Regions from separate parts of the Pseudoalteromonas sp. XMcav1-K genome, predicted to be linked through region 1. Evidence: predicted binding sites of a transcription regulator. Region 1 holds the regulator's gene; the other holds the start of a gene.
The links. The regulator LexA, encoded in region 1, represses DNA repair genes until DNA is damaged. The targets are predictions, from matches to a motif close to TACTGTATNNNNATACAGTA.
Positions count from the first base shown of each region.

Region 1 (3,427 bases):
CACGGAACACTGCGGAATAAAGCTTGTTGCCTTTGAACGAGCGGCGTAAGAAAAAGGCGCCACAGCGTCTAAATATTGGGCCTGCAGGCCAAAAACTTAAATTTATACCTGCTGCAATATGCGGTGGTACAAAACCTTGATGGTAAATAACGTAAGTAAGTAATAAGTAATCCATATGGCTACGATGGCACGGCATATAGATGATTTCGTGGCCTTTGTCGGTCAGCTCTTGAATCCGTTCCGGGTTATTTACTTCAATACCGTTGTATAGCTTGGTCCACAGCCAAGTAAGAATGCGCTCAGAAACACCGATCATTGATTCGTTATAGTTGGCAGCAATTTCATCAACGAGTTTTATGGCATTTTGTCGTGCTTCTACAATTGAGATGTTTTTACTTTTTGCTTCATCTTCAATTGCGGCTTTGACAGTGCTTGATGCTAAAAGACCTTGATACAGCTGATCGCGAGATGGCAGTTTAGGGCCAAGCGCAGCGAGCTTCTGACGTTTAAAGTGGACGCGGGCAACACGAATGAGTTTATGCGGTAAATCATCACTTTGTTGCTTACTGGTAAGCTGCGATAGTTCTAATGGACGACTAAAACGAATTAAGTTGTCGCGGCCAGATAGTAACACGACAAATACTTTACGTAACCAACTTGGTGTAAGAGAACTGGATAAAATAGTGCCAAGGCCTGGCTTTTCTTTACCTGGATTGCGTCCCCATAAAATGGTGACCGGAATAACTTGTAAATCGGTAACGTCAGATTGTTTTAATGCTGCAAATATTTCTTCGCTAATTTCGAGCGCTGGGCTGTCTTTTTTGGCTTTACCAAACAGTGGCGAGCGATGATGAATTGGAATGTACCTTGGAACTTGTTTATCACCAATTTGCTGAGTGACCTGAGGGTCTGGTAAGCCGAGTTTTTTACAGGTGCTGCGCAACGCGGCTGAATCAGAAAAAGAATTTAACAATGTGATGTAAACGGTCGGCTTGTTCTTATCTATTGCGAGGTTGTCTAAAGGGTGTTCAGGCACTATTTTCGAACGTACTAAAAGCTTGTTCATACCGTTTGCAAACCACTGAATCATAGAGCCAACCAACTTCATAACACCAACCTAAAAACAAAAGGGGCGCTAGCATACCAGTTAACTCTAAAAGATTAAATAACTGGTCGTGCCAGAGGAAAAATAAAGCAATTTACTGCGATGATTTTTGATTTGCAGCAATTATCGTCTGTAACTAAGCATAGTGCTAATTATCAAATAATTAAAAGTTGCGAAATAAGAATAACTGTATATACTCACAGTTATCTGTACTGTATGGAAAACCAGTGAATGAGACCATTAACAAAACGTCAGGCACAAATCTTAGAACTTGTTAAAGTATTTATTAAAGATACTGGCATGCCGCCAACGCGCGCAGAAATCGCATCGACACTCGGTTTTAAAAGTGCAAACGCTGCAGAAGAGCATTTAAAAGCATTAGCCAAGAAAGGCGTAATTGAAATGGTGCCAGGCGCTAGCCGTGGTATTCGTTTAGTGGAAGAAGATGAACCCGAGCAACTTGGTTTACCATTAATTGGTCAAGTTGCCGCAGGTTCACCTATTTTGGCTAATGAGCACATTGAAAGCCATTATCAAGTGGATCCAAACCTATTTAACCCATGTGCAGATTTCCTACTGCGTGTACGTGGTGAGAGTATGAAGGATATCGGCATTATGGATGGTGACTTACTTGCTGTTCATCGCACGCCAGTGGCGAATAATGGTCAAGTGGTTGTAGCCCGTGTTGATGAAGATGTAACGGTAAAGCGTTTTGAAAAAGCAGGCAAACAAGTACTATTACATGCAGAAAATGACGATTTTGACACAATTAAAGTCGATTTAGAGCATGATCATTTTAATATCGAAGGCCTTGCGGTTGGCGTTATTAGAAATGCTGACTGGATGTAATACACTTTTGTTGACCTTGGCTAGTGAGTAATTTTGCTAGCCTCACCCTGCTTTAAAACACCCTATTTCTTACTATAACCCCTTCTATTTTTACATCTTCAAAAATCGCTAACTTATAGATTTATAAAAAATTTATCTTAAATTTGACTTGCGTAAAATTTAATCGTTTACTAGACCTTAGTAGTAACCTTGTTTTCTTTTTAAGCAAAGTGCGGCTTTTAGAAAACAAGTATAATAAAGAAAATGGAGTGATGCTGTAGTGCGTCGTGCGATTTAATCGCTAAAACTTTCACTGACCATTTCCTAACAACATAATAATAATTAGCTAAGGAGCGAGCATGAGGCTAGTGAAACTATCCTTATGGTTACTATTGAGCTTTCCTTTTTTAGCAGTTGGGACGAGTCAATATAACTTACCTGTTGGGGTGACAGACATCAGCCGTGATGTCTACGAGCTCCATATGACAATTTTTTATATCTGTTGCGTTATTGGATTAGTAGTATTTGCCATTATGTTTTGGGCAATAATTCATCACCGTAAATCAAAAGGAGCAGTGCCTGCTCAATTTCATGAAAGTACCAAAATTGAAATACTGTGGACCGCAATTCCATTTGTAATTTTGATTGGTATGGCAGTGCCTGCAACCAAAACCTTGATTGCCATGGAAGACACCACTAAAGCTGACCTAACGATTAAAGTCACAGGGTCACAATGGAAGTGGCATTATGAATATCTTGACCACGATGTGTCGTTCTATTCTGTTCTTTCGACTCCACGTGAACAAATCACCAATCAAGATCAAAAAACAGAAACCTACCTATTAGATGTTGATAAACCCCTTATTATTCCAAAAGGAAAAAAAGTACGCTTTTTAATGACTTCGGACGATGTAATTCACTCTTGGTGGGTACCTGAGTTCGCGGTTAAAAAAGATGCGAACCCTGGCTTTATTAACGAAGCGTGGACTAAGGTCAATGAGACCGGTATTTATCGCGGTCAGTGTGCTGAGTTATGCGGAAAAGACCATGGCTTTATGCCAGTGGTTGTTGAAGTTAAAGAGCCTGCTGAATTTGAACAGTGGTTGGCAAATGCGCAGCTTGAAAAAGCGCAAGCAGCGGCTGCAGAAAAAGCGTCACTTGATCTTACACTATCTCAAGATGAGCTAATGACGCTAGGAGAACAAGTGTATATGGCTAATTGTGCTGCGTGTCACCAACCTACTGGGATGGGATTGCCAGGTGTGTTCCCAGCGCTAAAAGATAGCCCAATAGCACTTGGCGATGTTAAAGCACATATCGATATTGTGGTTCATGGCAAGCCAGCAACAGCAATGCAAGGCTATAGCAAAATGTTGTCACTAAAAGAATTAGCGGCAGTAGTGACCTATGAGCGAAATGCTTGGGGTAACAACACTGGCGATTCAGTGCAACCAAGTGATATTCAAGAATCTGTGGGAGAAGCACAATAATGAC
Region 1 covers NZ_JBIPJE010000046.1:119,677-123,103, forward strand. Annotated here, with positions in the region: gene plsB (glycerol-3-phosphate 1-O-acyltransferase PlsB) at 1-1,108, opposite strand, end outside; gene lexA (transcriptional repressor LexA) at 1,337-1,954, shown strand; gene coxB (cytochrome c oxidase subunit II) at 2,293-3,423, shown strand; gene ctaD (cytochrome c oxidase subunit I) at 3,423-3,427, shown strand, end outside.

Region 2 (3,427 bases), on a different contig from region 1:
AATGGAATCTCTATTACTGGGTGAGCATAAAGCGCTTTTAGAAAACCGTGTTCGCACAGCGCAAGCACCAGGTGGTACAGGTGCTCTACGTGTTGCTGCAGAATTTATCGCAAAAGCAAACCCAAATGCGAGCGTATGGGTAACTACACCAACATGGGCAAACCATATTGGTTTATTCTCAGCTGCTGGTTTAACAGTTAAAGAATATCCGTATTACGATTACGAGAATAAAGGCTTATTGTTTGATGAAATGATGGCCACCTTAAAGACAGTTCCTAAAGGCGATATCGTGTTGTTACACGCATGTTGTCATAATCCAAGCGGTATGGATTTAAACGCAGAGCAATGGCAACAAGTTGCAGATCTTGCAAAAGAAGTTGGTTTTACGCCGTTAATCGATATTGCTTATCAAGGTTTTGGAATCAGCCTTGAACAAGATGCGGCAGGCTTACGTTTATTAGCTGAAACAGTTGATGAAATGATCATTTGTTCTTCTTGTTCTAAAAACTTTGGTCTATATCGCGAGCGTATCGGCGCGTGTTCAATTATTTCAGAATCGAGCGCAGTTGCCGACGTTGCTAACTCAGTACTATTAAGTGTTGTGCGCAGTATCTATTCAATGCCGCCAGCTCACGGTGCTGCAATTGTTGATACTATTCTTGGTAGTGAAGAGCTAACTGCCGAGTGGCATCAAGAGCTTGCGGAAATGCGTAATCGTATTAATGGTTTACGTAGTACGATTGTTGAGGCGCTTCATAGCCGTGGCGTTGCACAAGACTTTTCATTTATTGAAAAACAACATGGTATGTTCTCTTTCTTAAGTATCACGCCAGAGCAAATTGAACGTTTACAAAAAGAGTACTCAATTTACATTGTCGGCTCAAGCCGTGTAAATGTAGCAGGCGTTAGCCAAGCAAACTTAGATTACTTTGCCGATGCAGTTGCAACTGTAATTAAGTAAATTTACGCATAAATAAAAAAGCCACCTTCACGGTGGCTTTTTTATTTAACTTACTTTTTTAATATCAGTTACTTTTGCTTTATTGTTAGGCGGGGTTGGTTTTCCCCCTTTTAAAGCTGCAATAAATTGGTCTTTACGTTTTGCCATTTCAAGGGCCAGCGCTTCATTTTGTTGCTCGCTTAACGGCACATCAACTTCACCAAGCATGGCTTCAAGTGCTTCCGCAATATCCAACATTTTGTCATATGCGTCTGCCTCTTTTTTTGATGTAAATGTCATGCGTTCGACTCCATCTCTAACTACTTTGTAACATACCTCAACGGCCATATTGCACCTTCTTAACTGTTGTTTTATACAGTACTATAGCAGTAACGAAAAAAAAATAAAGTGTAATTATAATCACACCTTACAGAACCCCGCTGTGGTAAGCAATTTTAGCGACTAAATGCTTGATAACATTGCACCGCTACAGCAAGTACATTAATCTTACATTATGTAAAAGATTAAGGGGTTCTAATGTCAATTGATCAGATAACAACGTTTCTCGGTTGGGCGACCATTGCTAATTGTTTAATCGTTAGCGTTAGCATGGTGATTTTTTTACTTTTTCGCAGCACCATTGTCAGTATTCACAGCCAGCTATTTAACGTAGAGCATAAAGCATTGAATGTAGTTTATATTCAATATTTTGCTTTTTATAAGATCTTAATTGTTTTCTTTAATCTCGTTCCTTATTTAACTCTTAAGTTAATTATGTGATTTAGGCCTTTTTGAAATGTTCCGCTTACAAGGAGTTTTAAAGGTTTGCTTTATCGCCATGCTGATATTTTTATCAGGCTGCGATAACGGGAATCGTCAAAGTAAACTTAATCAGGCATCAATTACCTCGATTAGTTTGGCAATTGATTTGTGGCCAGGTTATTACCCAGTTATTCTTGCTGATGAGTTGGGTATGTTAAAAAAGCGCAATATTAGTTTAGAGTTATCAATCCCGCGTAATACCGACCGCATGTTAGCTAAATTTGCGGCGGCAGAGTATGACGCGATTGCGGTAGCACTGGGTGATGTAATGAACCTTTCACAGCAGTACCCTGATGCACGCATTGTTATGGTGGCAGACGAGTCGAGTGGCGGTGACGCGATTTTAGCGCGAAGTGACCAACAAGTGATTAAAGGCACTAAAATTGGCACCAACTTAGGTGGTTTTGGTGAGTTATTAGTACGCCGCTTTTTGGATGCAAACGACATCGCAATTGATGATGTGACGCTAATGAATATCGAAGTGTCGCATGCTGCGAAGTTACTTAACAATAATAGCATCGACTATGCACATACTTGGCAACCCTACGTAGATGAAATGGTTGCAGGTGGTGCGCACGTTGTGTACTCAAGTGCCCAAACACCGGGCTTAATTCCAGATGTTATAGCGATGCAAAGCGCGTTTATTGAAAATAATCATGAGGCAGCGCGTGGGTTTGTTGATGCGTGGTTTGAGGCGCAAGCTTGGTGGCTTGAAAATCCAAGTAAAGGTAATGAAATCATTGCGCGAGTCATCAAACAAACACCGCAAAGTATTAAGTTAAATGGCGTTAAACTGTTAAATCGAGCGGATAATTTTGCAGCATTTACGTCGCAAAATAGCGCAGGCTTAAACAGTGTTATTGGTGTGTACAATCAATTTTATGTTGGGCAAGGGATCATTGCTAAACCAATTCGCAGCGAGCGTTTACTAGATGCCCGGTTAATTCAATGAAACTAAAGTTTGTATTGAGTGCCATTTTGTTGGCCTCATTAGTGCTTCCTACATCGTTTATTTCATATATTGCGTATACGCAAAAAGTCGCAACTAACGAACAAAACCAAGCCACGGTGCGACGTCTTACGCTTAACCGCAGTAAAGAACGCGTTGAATCATATTTAAATACAATTTTAGAGTATGTACGTGCCGACAGTAATATTCCCCAGTTTGCCAACTTTCTTACCGCTTATGGTACTGAACAAGAAGCACAACTCGCTGAAATAAATGCTATTTTGCGAAATGTGATCGTAAAAGACACATTGAATGTTACCTCGGTGGCGCTTATTAATACAGCGGGTAAAAACATTCAAGACATTCGAATTGGCCAACAGAGCCGAGATGAATCGTCATTCGCTTACTTTAAACGTCAATCTATGTCGCCAGCACCAGTAATGCATTATTCAGGTGCAAACAATAAGGACCCTGAAAGTATTTATTTTTCATCGCCGATCCGCAGCAGTGATGGGAAGGTAGTAGGGTATTTGCGCTTAATGTTAGAAACATCGGCGATTCAACAACTCGTAAATAGCATTGCAAAACACCTAACCTATTCTCAGTGGCTAACGATTAGCGCAAACGAAACGCCAATCGCAGATTCACGCCAGCGACAAAAGCGGCTGGAAGAGCGTGATAATGTTTATAAAAGTTATGCAAAAATCAAACCGTTT
Region 2 covers NZ_JBIPJE010000047.1:39,330-42,756, reverse strand. Annotated here, with positions in the region: gene ACHSBP_RS15945 (amino acid aminotransferase) at 1-961, shown strand, start outside; gene ACHSBP_RS15940 (YebG family protein) at 1,007-1,288, opposite strand; gene ACHSBP_RS15935 (DUF6868 family protein) at 1,478-1,720, shown strand; gene ACHSBP_RS15930 (ABC transporter substrate-binding protein) at 1,779-2,714, shown strand; gene ACHSBP_RS15925 (ATP-binding protein) at 2,711-3,427, shown strand, end outside.
Region 2: ACHSBP_RS15940 (YebG family protein) is a predicted target of LexA. The motif match lies at 1,302-1,321, and genes of this name have one in related genera.